One region of the Candidatus Sororendozoicomonas aggregata genome, then DNA from elsewhere that is predicted to be linked to it. Evidence: predicted binding sites of a transcription regulator. Region 1 holds the regulator's gene; each other region holds the start of a gene.
What was found. The regulator PhoB, encoded in region 1, activates phosphate uptake and scavenging genes when phosphate is short. The targets are predictions, from matches to a motif close to TGTCATANNNNTGTCANA.
Positions count from the first base shown of each region.

Region 1 (4,586 bases):
CGCTCAGTCAAGCGGGGGATATGGACAGGCTCAATACCCACACCGTCATCTTCAACAACCACTTTTCCTCCCTGCTTGGTCTTCTTGAACCTGATTTGAATACGCCCACCTGCCGGGGTATACCTCACAGCATTAAAGGCCAGATTGGATAAAGCGCTTCGTAGCTCGTTTTTATTACCTTCTATACATACACCGGACTCACAATCTAATGAGATCTGGTGCTGATGCTCACCACTTAATGACTGCGTGTCAGTGACTATTTTTTCCAGTAGTGATTTCAAGTCAACAGGCTCTGGATGGTCATTAGCAACGGATTCAAGCCGTGATAACAATAAAAGGTCAGCAACCAGGTTTTGCATACGTTGTGACTGTTCGTCCATGCGAAGGAGCGCTTTTCTCCACATGGGAGGGACATCGGCTTGCTCTTCTGACGCATCAATCAATGTTTCCAGGTAACCTGCAATGACTGTCAGTGGTGTACGCAACTCATGAGAAACATTGGCGACAAAGTCCTTTCTCATAATTTCCAGTTGGTTTAATCGGGTGATATCCCGAATAAGCAACAGCCGGTTACCAGCACCGTACAGGGTGGTATTAACCTGAAGATCCCTGTCGCCTTTTCCCGGAGAGGTGATTTCAATCGCTTCTTTATGAGCGTGTTTATTAATGTGCTCAGTAAACAAGGGGTCGCGCACCAGGTTAGTGATAAGCTGTCCTTGATCATCCGGTGATTTCAGCGCTAAAAAATCTTCAGCGGCCCGATTCCACCACTCCAGGTTGCCAAAACGATCCAGCATGACGATCCCGTCATCCAGTGCGGCAGTGGATTCCTGGATGCGTTCAACCACTTCCTTTAACCGATCCCGGGAGCTTCTGCGGTATTTTTGTACGCGGTAAATACCATCAAAAATAGCCCCCCAAAGGCCATGACTTTCAGGAGGGTCAAGCTCTTTTATGGCCGCTTGTTCAAGCCACCTTAGCAGATGGACTATGCGCGCCAGGGACCAGACCAACATCAATGCCAGCGCGCCTGTGACGCCAAGCAAACCCTGACCAAAACAATAACCCAGGCTAAAACCAGCGATCAGCCCCATGAAAACACGAATAAATAACGTTGATGCAGGGTAGATTGACACGTCAGACAACTCTTAGACTTTCGTTGAAAACCGGTACCCTGTTCCTCTGACCGTTTGAACAAAGCCTTCGTAGTCTTTTCCCAGGGCTTTTCTGAGACGGCGGATATGAACGTCAACAGTGCGTTCCTCAACATACACGTTGCCCCCCCATACCTGGTCAAGCAACTGACTTCTTGAATAGGCTCTTTCCTGGTGAGTCAGGAAAAATTGCAGCAGGCGGTATTCAGTAGGGCCTATCTCGGCAGGCGCGCCATTAACAGAAACACGATGGCTGACAGGGTCAAGTTCCAGTCCCTGGATAACAATTGCTGACTGGTCACTATTACTCAGTGCCCTGCGCAGTACGGCTTTTAAGCGCGCAACCAACTCACGGGGTGAAAAGGGTTTGGTAATATAATCATCAGCCCCGGTTTCAAGCCCCCTGATTTTATGATCCTCCTCTCCCTTGGCGGTCAACATGACAATGGGAATTTCCGCCGTCATTTCATCCCGCTTTAAGCGTCGCGCAAACTCGATACCTGAGATATTAGGCATCATCCAATCCAGTAAAATCAAATCAGGTTTCTGGTCAACCACTTTAGCATGGGCTTCACTCGCATCAGCGGCTTCAATGCACTCAAAGCCAGCCATCTTCAGGGTGAGACACACCATTTCACGGATAGCTGATTCGTCATCAACAACGAGGATGGTTTTTGCTGACATATCGTTTGCCTGTTAGCCATTGGTTTAAGTTAGAGGGTGTGTCATAAGCGGTCTTATTGTTTGCCCTCTGCTACCGCATCTCCCATTATTTTATTCAGGTTACGGTGCGGCCTCATGAGCTGTTTTGTCTTTTGCCTGGTCGCTTTTCAGACCCATCTAATGCAGACCGCAATAGTAGCATGACTTTTAAGACTGCTTCTGAGTTACTGAGTCCGTCGAGAGCCTGCGATATTATTACAGCCTTGAAATGTTACAAAAAGATTAAACTATAATTCTATTTAACATCATACGCCCAGGACTATTCCAAGAAAGATAATAGCCCCAATCCAATGATTATTTAAAAACGCCTTGAAACAGGCGTCCCGTTCGCGCCGGGCCGTGATGCTTTGTTGGTAAAAAAAAAGGGCGGAGGCTGCAACCAGTGCCAGATAATAGAATAGCCCTAACGTCAGTTTAACCCCCAGTACAATCAGTACCAGTAAAAACATTCCCTGCAATAGAGCAATGACACGAGTATCCCATTTGCCCAGTAAAATCGCTGTCGATTTAATGCCAATGCTGACGTCATCATCACGATCGACCATTGCGTACTGCGTATCATAGGCCACTGTCCATAACAGGTTGGCCACAAACAGGAGCCAGGTTTCCATAACTAAAGAACCACTTTCAGCGGCGTAGGCCATGGGAACGGACCAACCAAACGCCGCGCCAAGCACCACCTGCGGTAAATGAGTATAACGCTTTGCAAAAGGGTAGATAGTCGCTAACAACAGGCCGATCAATGATAAGCCAATAGTGAGCGGATTGGTGGTCAGTACCAGCAAAAAAGCCGGAAACACCAGAGCGGCAAAGTACGCCAGTGCCTGTTTTTCAGAAATACGCCCGGTTGCCAGTGGCCTGTCCGCGGTTCGTTTCACAAAGCCATCCACATGACGGTCAGCATAATCATTAATGACACATCCTGCACAGCGCATTAAAATCACGCCTGAAACAAATACCACAAGGTTGTGAAGGTGGGGCACGCCCCCGGCAGAAAGCCACAGAGACCATAAGGTAGGCCACAATAGCAGGTAAATGCCAATGGGCCTGTCCAAGCGGGTCAGGGCTATAAAATCCTTGAGAACAGTTGTATTCAATCGACTCATCCTGGTTATAAGCACTATGGAGCCTGTCGGACTTATGCTTTCGAGCATAAAATTCAGTAGGGCGAGTCAGAATTTTCGATCAATTTGCGCGAATAGTTGACCTATTTAAGCAAATTGATCGGAAATTCTGGCCGCGCTTTCTGGATTTCAGGCCGAAATTGTCTGAAGTCCGACAGGCTCCTATGTTAAGGGGTGAAGGATTTTACCGGCTCAGTTAGAAAAACCTCACACACACACAGGGGCGCGCCATTGAGAAAGAAAAGAGAGCGTCGCCCCCACACACTCTCTGAGAGGTTATCTTCTGCCATGAACTCAGCAAACTGACTGGCAGGCATGCAGCACAGTTCAATGGCACCCCGGCGGAGTTCTTTATTAGCGAAGAGAAAAGCACCCAAGGGCTTTTCCCCGAGTGTCAATAACCGCTGGTTGCCATTCTCCACCGTTGTCATAGGCAGAATGCTGCGGGCAAAGACACGGGGCTTGCCTTCACACACCAGTAATACTTCCCGGATACTCGCATCGTTACCCGCCGCACCTAAAAAATGACGCTCATCTTTAGTGGGCACACCCTTGTCCTGATGCAATACGTGTACGGCAAAGTCATTGCGGTGCGCTTGCTTCAGGCGCTCTGTGAGTGATCCTTCATCCAGTAACCATTCTTTCAGTGGGCTGGAGATATCAGCAGCTATACTGTGCGCAGGCAACCAGGGCATACTTTCATAATAATTGATAGGCATTCAGACGGACATTCCATAAAAAAGTGGTGCAGCTAAAAGGGAAGTTGGCACCATTCCAGTTAACTGCAGTACACTGCGATTTTATCAGAAAATCTGTGTACTACCCGCATGCGCAGTTTTTCTGACAACAAGCTGATTTTGGGGAGCGTACCATGAAGCTATGGCAATGCGTCGTTTGTGGCTTTATTTACGATGAAGCGAAGGGTTGCCCTGAAGAGGGGATACCCGCGGGCACGCGCTGGGAGGATGTCCCGGACGACTGGTGCTGCCCTGACTGTGGTGCTGGCAAACAAGATTTCGAAATGCGCGAAGTACAGTAAAGCCGCGTTTCAGAAACTTACGCTATACAAACTGCTCTCCAGAGTCATTAGACCCCGTGAATCTTTTTCTGCCTGTCGCCTTCAGTCTTCAGCAGGGGTCATGACTGTTTTTTCATAAGATGCCAAGCGTTTTACCCTGCAAAATGGCAGTAAAATAATAGCTGTAATGGTAGCGGCAACAGTAATAAGGGTGAAAAATCCTGACCATTGAAAAAGCTCAATGATTTTGGCCACAGGATAACCTGCCAGCGCTGCGCCAATGTATGAAAATAAACCAATAAACCCTGTTGCGGCACCGGCTGCTTCTTTGTGAGAGGTTTCAAGTGCCGTCATGCCTAACAGCATTTGAGGGCCAAAAATAAAAAAGCCTATAAAGAAAAACGAAGCAGCCTGCAAACTATAAGGGGCATGAGCGCTAAAGCATAAACTAATGGAGGACACCAGTACGCCTATGGAGAAAATAATCAGCATGGGGACACGCTCTCCCTGGAAAAACCTGTCAGAACCCCATCCCGCGACAATGGAACCCAGGAACCCCCCAATCTC
Region 1 covers NZ_JAVLSP010000025.1:20,750-25,335, forward strand. Annotated here, with positions in the region: gene phoR (phosphate regulon sensor histidine kinase PhoR) at 1-1,136, opposite strand, end outside; gene phoB (phosphate regulon transcriptional regulator PhoB) at 1,149-1,838, opposite strand; gene ubiA (4-hydroxybenzoate octaprenyltransferase) at 2,123-2,974, opposite strand; gene V4C51_RS06970 (chorismate--pyruvate lyase family protein) at 3,169-3,720, opposite strand; gene V4C51_RS06975 (rubredoxin) at 3,873-4,040, shown strand; gene uhpC (MFS transporter family glucose-6-phosphate receptor UhpC) at 4,122-4,586, opposite strand, start outside.

Region 2 (4,586 bases), on a different contig from region 1:
GCTCGGGGGGAGCGCTGGCTATAGGCGTTTGTGACCATCTGTTGATGATGGGTTATTCCACCTATTCAGTGATTTCACCTGAAGGATGTGCTTCTATTCTCTGGAAAAAGGCCGAGTACGCTTCCACAGCGGCAGAAGCCATGGGGGTGACGGCCGAACGACTGAAAGAGTTGGGTTTGGTGGATTCCCTGGTCAAAGAGCCCCTTGGCGGAGCCCATCGTGACCCTGATACGGCGGCAGCGAGCTTGAAGGCGGTACTGCAAGAAGAATTGGATAAGCTATCCGCTTTGGGTCATGATGCGTTGCTTGAGCGCCGATATAAGAAAATTCGCGGCTATGGGGCGCTGTCTTGACGGTTGAGAACTGTCCCGGTTTACGATAAAAAGGCGAAACGTTCGCCTTTTTTATTGATCGGATTATTGAGTGACCGCCTGTTATGACATCCCTGCCCGAGATGGTTTTAGACGCTCTTTTCCCTGTTAAAAACCATCGTTATGTGGTGGCATTCAGTGGTGGTATTGACTCAACGGTTCTTCTGCATTGCATGGTAACTCTCAGGAATCAAGGGCACTTCAGAGATCTCCGTGGGATACACGTGCACCATGGGCTGGTTGATCAGGCAGATCAGTGGGCAGAACATTGCCAATCGCTCTGTGAGCAGTGGTCTGTACCCTGCCAGATAACCAGGGTCTCGGTTGCCACTGGCACCGGTACAGGGCTGGAGAAATCTGCTCGTTCAGCGCGTTATCGGGTATTTGAGCAGGCGTTAGGAACAAGGGATTGTCTGTTGCAGGGGCATCATCAGGATGACCAGGCAGAAACCCTCTTGTTTCGTCTGTTCAGGGGGACTGGCATTGATGGTTTATCAGGCATTCCAGCCAACCGCCCTTTAGGGCAAGGCATGTTGTTGCGTCCACTGCTGTCAGTAAGTCGGTCTGCCATTGTTGACTACGTGCGAAAGCACCAGTTAACGCATATTGAGGATGCGTCTAATGGCAATCAGCATTTTTCCCGTAATTATATTCGCCACTCCCTGCTGCCTGAGATAGACCAGCGTTGGCCTGCAGTGGCATCACGGTTGGCATCACTGGCTGATGAATGCCAGGCAGTGAAACAGCAACGCGATGGGATGATCGCGGAACAGGTGGCTATGGCAACTATAACAAAACCTCAATGGTTACTGGGGTATAAGCCGTTATTAGTCATATCTCAACTACAAACCATGAAGGCTGCCCTTCGGCAGCAGGTGATTCGCCATTGGTTAAAGCAGCAAACCCTCCCGATTCCGGGGCGTGAAATGCTCGGGCGTGTCTTTGATGAATTAATAGTGGCGAAAGAAGAGGCAAGTCCGTTAATGTGTTGGGCAGGGTGTGAGGTTCGGCGTTATCGGGGAATGCTGGTGGCTGCTCAGCCACATCCGCCTGTTGAGCAATGTAAAGAGGTTTCCTGGGACTGGCGGAAAGAGCTTGTGCTTTTGGATGATACCTTTGGGCGCTTAGGTGTAAAGGCGCTGATGACCAGCACCAGGCAAGCTGTTGCCCTGCCAGCAGGGCCGCTGTGTATTAAAAACCGTATGGCTATTGATCCAGCTATGAAGCTTGCCGTTGCCGGTCGTAAGGGGCGAAAAACCGTTAAGCGGTGGTTACAGGAATACCAGGTGCCTCCTTGGTTGCGACAGCGTATTCCTTTTGTGTTTCGGGGCGACTCTATGATCTGCGCGCCAGGCGTGTGGGTCTGTGAAGGCTTTCAAGCAAAAGAAGGAGCAGGTCATGAAGTGGTTTGGGATGTGTATTGACTAACCGGTAGATCCTTGTGGTGTTTTTTCCGGATAAAACAATGAGATTGGCTCGTGGGGTTACTCGTGGGGTTAAGAGCAGCACACGTTCACTGTTACACCAATGGCCAATGGCCTTTCTGACTTCCTGAAGGAACCATTGGTCGATCAACACAAGTCCAATATCAGTGGGTTGTTGACTGGCTTCTGTGCTTTGTAGTTTATTTGCTTACCCGGGCGGCGGGTGTGTAATCACATGGGTAAAGATACGGTGACTCGTAAGGATTATATTTAGCGTTTGGATCGCAGCTGCCACCTGCCCCGCCTGCCTTCATCGTCTCACAGCCGTTATACTTTGGATCAGGCTTGAAAGTGCATTGGGAGATTTTCCCACTTTGATCGATGGTTAAGACAAAGTCTTTGAATACGTCTCTGGAGCGGATAGGTCCTTTCCATGGAAAAAAGCTAAGTTTTTTACCCTGAAACTGGGTGTCAATCGAGACCGCATAAGCGTCAGATGCACCCAGGGTTTGCTGACTGTTAGCGGCGACGTTAAATGCCAGCGGATACTCTTCAAAGCCAGAAAAAACAAAGAGTTTAATCTGCACACTCTGACCGGAATTATTTTTAACAGTAAAGTCGGCGAAGGCAGGTGGGATAGAAAATAATAAAGTGGTGAATATTAAATAAATGATGCGTCGCATAGTATTGACTCCAGATTTGACTTCTGAAAAACCATCTCAAAAGACTACGCACAGTATGACCTTTAAATGGCTTTAGGACTGGTTCCACAACTGTTACGGTGGTTTCACTTCTGCGAAGGGGTTTCACTGGAGTGGTGGGCCAGTTGACTCAAGCTTGGTAGATGATTCTGATATTTGCAACTTATGCCAATAGTTTTTTCTAACTACTGTAATGAGCTGACAAACGGGACCTTAGGAGCCTGTCCGAGAATAGACTACCCTACTGCGGTTGCGATAAATTGGTCTAAAAATTTCTCGTAATCCTCGCTACGGGCGCTATTCTCGGTCAGGCTCCTAGAACAGGCGAAAAGGTGAGTAAAGTCTGTTATTGACAGGCGTCGCAACGCAGGGTTGGCGTTCAGCTTGTCAGCGCCTGCGGTAGTTAAAAAGACGATGAATATAACGTTTGAGACGCTATTCCATTACTGAGGTTATAGATGAAAACCATTTATAGTGGTTTCTGTAATAAAACCCCAATATCGCTGTAATATTACTGCAATATTATCTGCCTATTCTCATTGTCATCACACTATTTGAATTGCACGATATCTCAGCTTTTCTGGGGGAGACATAGCTTGAAATTACTGAAGTCTATTTTGATGAGCTCACTTGTTATGGCAGCGTCTTTTTCGGCCAGCGCTGAGGATGATACCATTCATGGGGCGGGGGCGAGCTTTCCTCACCCCATTTATTCCAAGTGGGCCGAGAAGTACCAGGAAGAAACGGGTATTCGCGTTAATTATCAGGCCATTGGTTCTGGTGGGGGTATTCGCCAGATTACCGCGAAAACAGTGGATTTTGGTGCCAGTGACGCACCATTGGAGCAGGAAGAGCTGAACAAAGAAGGTATGATTCAGTTTCCTGTCGTGATGGGTGCCATTGTTCCTGTGGTCAATATACCGGGTGTTAAGCCAGGTGCCATGAAACTTAATGGCAAGACACTGGCAGATATTTACCTGGGTAACATTAAAAAATGGAATGACCCACAGCTGGTAGCGTTGAATCCAGACCTTGATTTGCCAGATCAGTCCATTTATGTCATTCACCGCTCTGATGGCTCTGGCACCACGTACAACTTTACCGATTACCTGAGTCAGGTTAGCCCTGAATGGAAAAAAAATGTTGGTAGAAATACCGATATTGCCTGGCCGGAAAAGGCCACCACTATCGGTGGTAGTGGTAATGCGGGTGTAGCTAACTTTGTCAACCGGACCCCTCACTCCATTGGCTACGTGGAGTATGCCTTTGCCAAGCAAAACGGGCTTACCCACACACAGATGGCCAGTGCTGAAGGCAAGTTCCTGCAGCCTTCCATAGAAACTTTTCAGGCAGCTGCGGCGAATGCTGACTGGGCGAATGCGCCAGGCTTCCGGCTCTTGCTGAACAACCAGCCTGGTGCTGACTCCTGGCCGATGACAGCCGCGACGTTTATCCTGATGCACAAGGAACAGGCTGATCCGAAAAAAGCCCAGCAAATTGTCGACTTCTTTAAGTGGAGTTACGAGCATGGTGATCAGTATGCCCAGGATCTGGATTACATCCCCATGCCTGATAGTGTGGTGAATCTGGTAAAAAATCTCTGGAAAGAGGCCCTGACCACCAACGGTAAAACCTTCATTAAATAACGACATTGGGCAGGCGTAAGTGGCAGTGATGCGGCTTATGCCTTCGAGATATTGATCGGAGAAGCACTTAAGACAGTGAATCGAAGCGTTTCGGTTCGCTGTTGTTCTCATAATTATGATTGCACTAACGATGCCTCGCGCTGTTAATGGCGACTCAATTTTTCACAAGCTGAGTTTGTCCAGCGCCATACTCATATTTCTGGTGTTGATCGGCATTATTTTGTCGCTGATAGATGGCGGTTGGCAAGCGCTGGTTGAGTTTGGCCCGGGTTTTATTTTCAGTAATGTCTGGGACCCTGTTAATAGCCAGTTTGGTGCAGCCTCAGCCATTTATGGAACGCTAGTATCATCCCTGGTTGCCATTATGATTGCCATTCCTGTTGGACTCGGGACAGCAATTTTTCTGGCGGAACTGGCACCACGGTGGATCAGCCGCCCAGTGGG
Region 2 covers NZ_JAVLSP010000073.1:11,695-16,280, reverse strand. Annotated here, with positions in the region: gene V4C51_RS13115 (acetyl-CoA carboxylase carboxyltransferase subunit alpha) at 1-353, shown strand, start outside; gene tilS (tRNA lysidine(34) synthetase TilS) at 437-1,795, shown strand; gene V4C51_RS13105 (hypothetical protein) at 1,996-2,478, opposite strand; gene pstS (phosphate ABC transporter substrate-binding protein PstS) at 3,117-4,142, shown strand; gene pstC (phosphate ABC transporter permease subunit PstC) at 4,273-4,586, shown strand, end outside.
Region 2: a site for PhoB is predicted at 3,001-3,018, ahead of pstS (phosphate ABC transporter substrate-binding protein PstS). Genes of this name have one in related genera too.

Region 3 (4,586 bases), on a different contig from region 1:
AGACCTCCGATTGGTCCAAAGATTTCTAACTGAATTAATTCATCGGGAATCGCTTCCCGAGGGAGACACTGTTTCGCAATGCTTTTCACCTGCTCAAAAGCATTTGAGTAAAATTTTGTTGTGATAATCTCTTTTAAAAAACCCTCAATAACTGGTCTTAAAACGGTTTCACTTATTGCCCTTCCCTTTTCATCTTTCAGACCAATATTAATATCAACCTTTTTAAATTCTTTTTGTGACAGGTTATATATGCTTCGGCTGACACCCATTCTGGTACACCAGGATGAATCACTGAATGATTGATTTTTTGCGAATTCAGAAAATAGCGCTTCAAAGTCTTCATGCAAGGGTTTTGTCTCAATCTCTCTTATTTTTTTGTCATCTTGATCAGTAAAAGTACAATATAGCCATTCATTCTGTTTGCCTGAAAGATCACTTAAATCCACAGTGCTAATAGATGGCAGGTTAGATGATATAGCTTGAGAATCGATAGCTTGCCCGGTAATTTTGATCGTCTTAACAGAAGGATCGGATAATGCCCACTCTGTAAAGAAACATAAAAAACTACACAGTACTATAATCATTGTATTGTTGATTTGTTTCACTTGTTTCACTCCACATTTTCTATACATAGCTTTGCTCGAATAGGTAGAGTAGTCATTTTTTCTCATTATGCCATCAATTTTTATCAGGTTTTTTATACAAAAGTATTTATCAGAGACAAAAAACGTTACCAGGGCTTACAAATAATACCCAACGATGAAAAGAGTATGGAATGTTTGTGTAACGTCACGCAATAAGAACCCCTGCAAATACGCTATTTTTCGGCTATTGGTCTGCAAAACCCTTCCATGCCAGCAGTATTCATTCAGTTGTTTGTTATAACAACAGGAGTGACATTCCGATTATTCTCGTGGACAGGCGCGTTTCTTTTGGTGTTTTCTCATATTACCGATTTGAGTGGACGACTTATTACACCACGAGTGAGTAGGGTGTATCACATCCCCTGATGGACACTGTCCCGGTGTCTTTTCAGCTCACTAGCCGTTCTGAATGACTGAAAACACCCTGGTAAAATGCAGATATTATGGGCGCGTTGTTGGTGCCTTCTCATGCTTGCGGTCGTAGTGAATAAATCATTACACCCACGTTCAGGGCAGGCATATTTTATCTGCTCAGAGGGCTGGTGGATGACGTTTTTTTGGTGATTTTTCAGATAATCTTCTGTAGTGAATGACTTATTACACTTATCGCAAGTATGTTTTATCCCCCAATGGATGTTTTTTATGTGTCTTTCCAGGTGAGCAAGCTGAGTAAATTGCTTTTTACACCCAGGCTCAGTGCAGGAATATCGACGACCCTTATGGGCTCTTCTTTGGTGTGCCTTCATATTACTTTGCGTAGTGAATGACTTTTTGCACTGGTCGCACGTATGGCGCTTTTTTTTACCGGGTTCAGGACTTTTTCTTTTTCTACTTTTTCTACATTGGACGTTGTGTTCATTATAGGCATCTAAGGATAGAAAAGTTGTGTTGCAATGGTCACATAAACAAAAAACGTTCGAGTGACTGCTCTTTTCTTGTTGCGACTCCTGTTGCGACAGCTTTTCATCAGGTGAAGGCTCTCTTTCATCGTCATTATTAAACGTTGACGAAACCACCTCACATTGAAAATGGCCTTTTTCATCTTCTGTCAGTACACTTGCCCCGTGGCAACCCGTGAGGCCACTATTGAGGACAGCCCCAACAGCTCTGCCCGTTCCCAGTTCACTATCGAGCACACAGTAAGTTGATGTTTCTCCATTATCAATGCCAACAATTGAATAGGTTGTATTTATTTCCAGTTGATTAACAAGCCAGTTTTTAAACTCTTCTAAATCTACCCTTTCAACTCTCCCTTGTAGCTTGCAATACAAGTAACCTCCACTGATTTTGCAATCAGTAAAACTTATTTTATCTTCACAACCTTCACCAGCAACAGCTATTTGACAAACCAAAAACAGTAATAAAAGAAATTTACTCAAGTATAATCAGGGTCGCTTATTAATAAAAAATAGCCTGTCCACTAAGGTACCCTGTCTCCTCTTCTGAAAAATGTACTTTAGTTTTACGATTGCCATCAACATTTAAGCGTTGATTTCAAACCGACCAACTATGCTGACTAGGAGCCTCCCACTAAAAACACAATTCTGCCTTGTGACCTTTCGATGCGCACAACATCAAAAAGGGACTCACCCGCAGCCAGACATAATGAGTTAAACCGCCTTTGAATCCAGAAATCAACATTATAGTCGCTTTAAAAAGATTTGCTTTAGTTGCCAGTGCTGATTGTGCAATATGCCCCCATGATCTTGACGCATAGCAGAAACAAGCGACTTTTTTGATAATTTTTTAATTATTTTTAGAATACGGCAGATCCGGGTAGGCAGGGGGTAAATCGAGTCCTTTTGCTGCTTCCAAACCTCTGAGAATATCAGGTCTATCCGTTATAATACCATCAACTCGCCAATCAATTAATTTGTTGGCAACTTTATAGTTAAAGTCTGTGCCTTCATTTTCAGTCCATGCCCATGTTACCACTTTGACGCCTAATTTATGCGCTTCATCCAGGTCTTTTTTTGTTAAGTCTGTTTCAAAAGGCTCCCAAAATGTCCCGCCTAATGTTTTGACCATCAGAGGGTAATTATAGTTATAGTCTTTAGGGTCAAGGGGGGCTGTCCATTTCTGGTAGTCACTCATCTGCTCTGCCTGCTGGGCATTCATTGGTTCTGTTGTATGGTCAGTTAGATAGGCTGTTTTAATGTCAGGGTTTAATTTTTGTAAATATACCAGGGCTTGCCATTCACAAGATTGGACTTCGACATTATCAGTCACCCCGGTTCTGACTAACAGCTTATTTAACGCTTCAGCCATTTCTTGTGCTGTCCAGCTTTCTTCGGGTTTATATGGATTAGTCTTTATTTCTATTTGCAGGCGAATTCTTTTGCCAGCACTTGCTTTAACATAGTGAATAACCTCCTCTAGTGTTGGTATATGAACATTATCCATACCAACATGATTAGGGTACATCTTTGCGGTTGCAGAGCCTGGTTTCAGATGACCCACGGTATATTTTTTTATTTGTGCTAAAGTCAGGTCTTTTATTGCGGTTTTTTCTGTTATCCAGTTGCCGTCTTCATCTTTTGTCATATCTGGGTTTAATGTTAAATCATGTCGTATAACCAGAATTTTATCTTTCGTCATATTTATATCCATATCAATAACATCTACACCAATACGCATAGCCGCAGTGTAAGCAGGTAGCGTATTTTCTGGCGAAATAGATCTAAAACCTCTATGGGCATAAATATTTATAACATCTGCGGCAGCGTTACTGATACTACATACAATAAAAACAGTTGCGGTCATTATTTTTAGCATTTAAAAGGCGCTCTTATAAAAGGTGCTCTTAATGGGTTCTGGGGAATCGGTGCGCATTCGGTTGTCACGATGAGGTCATCATTGCCCTGTTGCACGCTGATAGTCAGCTTTAAAGCTATTACGCTATTGCCCTGATTACACTATAGCCTGAGCTTCCGAGGTGTGAAGCGATACCTTTGTGATTCGAAAAAACCAGTATAAAAAACGGAAATAGCCCACGACTGGAAGTATTTCTATTTCCTCGCAGTCTATTTGTATCCAAAGGATGCTCCCTCCCGTCTTGTTGACCTGGATGCGACAAAACCGCACCGGGACTCTCCAGGGGGGATTTTCAATCAGCCAGTTTAAGCGCCTGCTCCGTGAATGCTTTTGTGGTGGTTATTATTCATCAGTCGTCTATTTATCGCGCTTATTTATCACGCTGAGGTGTCCAGAAGAGGTGCCTCAGATTAATCCGATATGCCAGGTATGCCAGGTATGTAAGGCTTGTCGGGAAAGTTATTTTCCGGGTCAAAACCTATGCCATCTGTGCCTGTATGGCCTGTATAAAAAATAGATGTTGTCGAACTATCATTATTTTCTTCATCGAACTGCGGCCACATAGGGTCAACCTCAGGGTCTTTAAGTCCCGGGTTGACATTCGTAGCAGCAGTGGCTGATTGTTCTCGCTTAACCGTTGTAACGATTGCCCCCGGATGCTGCTGCATAGTGACGGTGGTACTGGTCGTTGGGGTTGTTATGCAAGATACCTTGGTAGCAAAATTAGAACCCATTGTCAGTGTATGGGTTGTTCGGATGGCGACCCTTCCATCGGATAGCGGCTCTGTGCCTGACTCTACGGAGCTGGAATTATCAGGTAAACAGTTGTTCGCTTTCATGTGGTTGTTGAAATATTTCTTATACCAAAAATCTTCCCCACAGGTGGGACATTGGTAAGGTTTAATACCGTGACGGAATTTCTGGTGCGAGGTGAAATGGTCTAACCGTATAAATTTTCTCTTACAGAAGGGGCAGCTGAAAGAAGGTTCAACACCGCCATGTGTTAGCAAGTGCCTTTGATAGTTATCAAGTCGTTTAATGACTTTATTGCAGATATCGCAGGTATATTCTTTAGACTCAGCAGACGCTTTAGGCACGAAATTACCATTTTTAGCAGTAAGTGTGTTT
Region 3 covers NZ_JAVLSP010000064.1:50-4,635, reverse strand. Annotated here, with positions in the region: gene V4C51_RS12210 (hypothetical protein) at 1-605, opposite strand, end outside; gene V4C51_RS12205 (C2H2-type zinc finger protein) at 998-2,023, opposite strand; gene V4C51_RS12200 (glycerophosphodiester phosphodiesterase) at 2,391-3,419, opposite strand; partial or broken gene V4C51_RS12195 (C2H2-type zinc finger protein) at 3,869-4,586, opposite strand, start outside.
Region 3: a site for PhoB is predicted at 3,482-3,499, ahead of V4C51_RS12200 (glycerophosphodiester phosphodiesterase). Genes of this name have one in related genera too.

Region 4 (4,586 bases), on a different contig from region 1:
ATAACACTTTACTAAACCACTGCTGTCCAGTAGCTGTTAGAGTGAGTACCCACCCCAAGTCAGCAAGTAGCTCATTTACGCATACCCCCTAAACCAGCCACAGTATATACTAGAGGGCTATTACTATTCTATTGTCCTCTACTTTTGAAGCCTCATGCAAAGCGATCCGTAAATGACCGACCCCAAATCTTCTTTGAATTACCGAAAGGCACAGTTTCTTAAAAGTGCGGCAAAACTCAGCCAATGCCCACCGGACAATGGCCGGGAAGTGGCTTTTGCCGGGCGCTCCAATGCCGGAAAATCCAGCGCTCTCAATGCATTAACAGGCTCCAGTAAGCTGGCACGCACCAGTAAAACACCCGGGCGTACCCAGCTCATTAACTACTTTACCATTGAACAGGGCGTTCATCTGGTAGACCTGCCTGGCTATGGTTATGCCAAAGTGCCTGAAGCCATGAAAAACGAATGGCAACGCCACCTTAATCACTACCTGACTCACCGGGAATCACTGGTTGGACTGGTACTGCTGATGGATATTCGCCACCCCATGAAAGCGTTCGACCAGATGATGCTGCAATGGAGCATTGACTCCCAACTGCCATTGCACGTCCTGCTGACCAAATCTGATAAACTCAAGCAAGGGGCAGCCAGGCAGGTATTGAATAAATATCATAATGAATTTCGGGACTTTCCTCTACTGACTATTCAACTGTTTTCAGCCTTCAAGAAAACCGGTGTTGATGAACTGGGAAGTAAGTTGGATCAGTGGCTCCTATACGAAGACGAAGACCCTTTAGCGGGTGAAGAGTAATCTTCTCCCCTCCCTGATGGAACAGCATTATTCCGGTCACTTTCTTGTCTGGCAGTAACCCCTGGTCTAAACAGTTTATCGTAACCTCCGTTACTCAGATCCTCAGGAGTCCGGCATGCATTATTCAAACGTTAATCCAAAAGATCACCCACACCGCCGCTACAATCCCCTCACTGGCCGCTGGGTACTGGTATCACCTCAATGCGCAAAGCCCCCCTGGCAAGGAAAGGTAGAAAAGATCCACGCCAAACCTGGAACCCCCTATGACCATTCGTGCCACCTATGTCCCGGCAATACGCGCATGGACGGCAACAAAAATCCTGACTATACCGATACACAGGTATTTCCTGATGACTTTCCTGCCTTGCTCGATAACACGCCTGTACCCGGCGATAAAGATAACCTTTTCCTGATCGCTCCTGCCCGAGGGACGGCTCGCGTGATTTGCTATTCGCCAGAGCACCATAAAACCTTGTCTACACTCACCCCCATTGAAATTCAACGCGTGGTGGATACCTGGATAGAGCAAACCGTTTTATTAGGAAAAGATTACCAGTGGGTTCAAGTGTTCGAAAATAAAGCGTCAGCCAGAGGCTGCTCAACCCGACACCCCCACGGTCAGGTCTGGGCCACAGATTTTTTACCCAGCGAAGTACAAACAGAAGACAGTCAGCAAAAACAATGGCAGTCCACACACAACACCACTATGTTAATTGAGTACGCCAGGCGGGAATTACAATCCGGTGAGCGTATCGTAACCGAGAATGATCACTGGCTAGCGGTGGTGCCTCACTGGGCAGCCTGGCCATTTGAAACAATGCTGTTACCCAAACGTCCTGTTCTGAGGTTACCAGAACTAAAACGCAAAGAACGCCAGTCACTGGCCATTACTCTTAAACAGCTAACCACCAAATACGACAACCTGTTTGAAGCCCCATTCCCTTACTCAATGGGCTGGCACGGTGCACCTTATGGAAGGAGTACTGACTCACACTGGCAACTCCATGCTCACTTTTATCCACCGCTGCTGAACTACACATCGGTCTGTAAGTTTACAACGGGCTTTGAGATGCTGGCTGAAACCCAAAGGGGCCTGACTCCCGAGAAGGCAGCAGAGCATTTACGCGACCTTAGCGATACCCACTCCCTCAGCGCCTGATGACATGTCAGGTTCTATTGACATTAGGAACCTGAAAAAGAGGTTATTATTTCAGAACAGTTCCTGAAAAAGACCACGGCTATTCAGTTATCATGACTGTTGTGAGAAATCTCTGAAATGTAACCCTTTTGTCATATTTTTTGCCTAGAGTGACAACCCCGTTCCATTTTTCACCCAAGCACCTACTTTCACGCTCAGTCATGCAGGTCATAACAGTGACTTCAAAAAAGAGCGCTGGCAGAGAAGACAGCTATTACACGCCATGTATTTAAAGCCTCTGCATAAAAGCACGTCAAAGCCGCCACCTGTGCGCACGCCAGCATGGTATCCGCTATTTCGCCGGGCTAAAGACCTGACAGTAAAGTGGGGGGTTGCAGCTGGCGGCTTGAGTGTCATAGCAGCAACGTTACTGATTTTCTTTTATTTGCTGCATGAAGTTATGCCATTATTCCAAAGGGCAAGCGTTCATCAACAAGCGCATTACTCTACGCCCTTTCAGGTGACTCCTATTCTTTATTCTGGCGTGAATACAAAAACCAACCTGGTTTTTCGCATAGACGCCTATGGTAAGGTATCTTTTGATGCGATGCCTACCAGACATCCAGCCTCACAGTCACTGCAGTTAGCGCTGCCCAACACAATAACCATCACCTCCATCACCCGCGAGAACACCGAGAACGGGTTGTTTGCTGCCGCTCTTTCTGACGGTAGAGCTCTGGTTTTCAAGATTCAATTCAGTGACCGAGGGCAAAAAAACAGACAAGTTACAATACCAGCGATTCAATACCCGTACGGAAAAAAACCTTTTCTTCCTGCCTCAGGAGCACCTCTGAAAACACTGGCTATTAGGGCTAATTCCCGACAACTCGTTTTAGCATCTGCCACTTCCGAGGGTGTCCACCTCTTGCATATAAACCACAAAAAAAATAACCAAACCAGCAATGTTACCTTCTCTCAAGGGAAGGTTACCCTGCCTCTGAGTTCAGTTTCCGGTTCCATAAGGAAACTACTGATTAGCACTGATCAGCAATGGCTCTACAGCCTCAGCAACAATAACCAGCTGACGCTCTTTGATATTGCCGACATCAACCAACCAAAACGCCACTCAACCGTAAGACTCAGTGAAAATAATAAGAAGATTACTCAGATAGCCCTGCTACTTGGCGGAGTATCACTTATTGCAGGCAATGAAAGTGGCACACTGTCACAATGGTTTCTAGTCAGAAAACAGCAAGATCGCACTTTCACAAAGGTAAGGCAGTTTGTACTGGGCACTCACCCCATTACCCACATTGTGCCTGAACAAAACAGTAAGGGGTTTATTGCCGCGGACTCCCAAGGGACGCTGGGGGTATTTTACACAACGTCACCCCATAGCCTGCTCAACCAAAAACTGGCTGAGAAACCTATAGAGCAACTTGCTCTCTCCCCTGATGACAGTACCATACTCTTGGGTACAGACAATGAAGTCTCCCTCTATCAATTAACTAACCCATACCCTGAAGCAGCTTTGCCTGCCCTTTGGCAAAAAGTATGGTATGAACTGTATCCTGAGCCTGAATACGTATGGCAGTCGTCTGCTGCAAATACTGATTTTGAACCCAAATTTAGTTTAACACCCCTGGCCTTGGGCACTTTTAAGGCTGCGCTGTATACCCTATTGTTTGCTATCCCCCTGGCTATTGGCTCGGCAATATATACGGCCTACTTTATGCCCCCTGGCTTTCGGCGAAAAGTCAAGCCTACCATTGAATTAATGGAAGCCTTGCCCACCGTTATTCTGGGCTTTCTAGCCGGTATCTGGCTGGCCCCCTTGATGGAAAAGCACCTCGCTAGCTTCCTTTCCTTACTGCTGTTTGTCCCGCTGGGTATTATTTTATTTGCTTTTATGTGGGACAGTTTTTTAAAACAACGACACGCCAGAACACCTGACGGATGGCATGTCCTGATCTTAATACCCGTAGTGCTAGTAGTGAGCCTGGTTGCTATTAAATGTGGCGGTGTTATTGAAAACTGGCTGTTTGAGGGTGATCTGAAACAATGGCTAACCCACACCCTCGGCATTCCCTATGAACAACGCAATGCACTGGTGGTTGGCATCGCCATGGGGTTTGCAGTCATACCCACCATTTTCTCCATTGCTGATGATGCTATTTTCAGTGTACCCAAAAACCTGAGTGATGGCTCCCTGGCGCTGGGGGCAACCCCCTGGCAGACACTGACACGCGTTGTATTACTGACAGCCAGCCCAGGCATTTTTTCCGGTGTTATGATTGGGTTTGGCAGAGCCATTGGTGAAACAATGATTGTACTGATAGCCGCTGGCAATACGCCGATTATGGACGCCAGTATGTTTGATGGAATGCGCGCAATGGCAGCAAATATCGCAATAGAAATACCTGAAGCCGCCGTGGGCAGTAGTCATTACAGAATATTATTTTTATCAGCGCTGATGCTTTTTGTAGTGACGTTTGTGCTCAATACAGTGGCCGACGTAGTTCGTCAGCAATTACGACAACGATACAGCCGGATATGAGTACATCAAAACAGGAAAAATGACGAATAAAGCCTGCTATTGCGTGGCGTTTCTTTGCAGGACTGGCTGATAATCAGGTT
Region 4 covers NZ_JAVLSP010000007.1:46,575-51,160, forward strand. Annotated here, with positions in the region: gene yihA (ribosome biogenesis GTP-binding protein YihA/YsxC) at 173-811, shown strand; gene V4C51_RS02595 (UDP-glucose--hexose-1-phosphate uridylyltransferase) at 927-1,970, shown strand; gene V4C51_RS02600 (ABC transporter permease subunit) at 2,233-4,506, shown strand.
Region 4: a site for PhoB is predicted at 2,089-2,106, ahead of V4C51_RS02600 (ABC transporter permease subunit). Genes of this name have one in related genera too.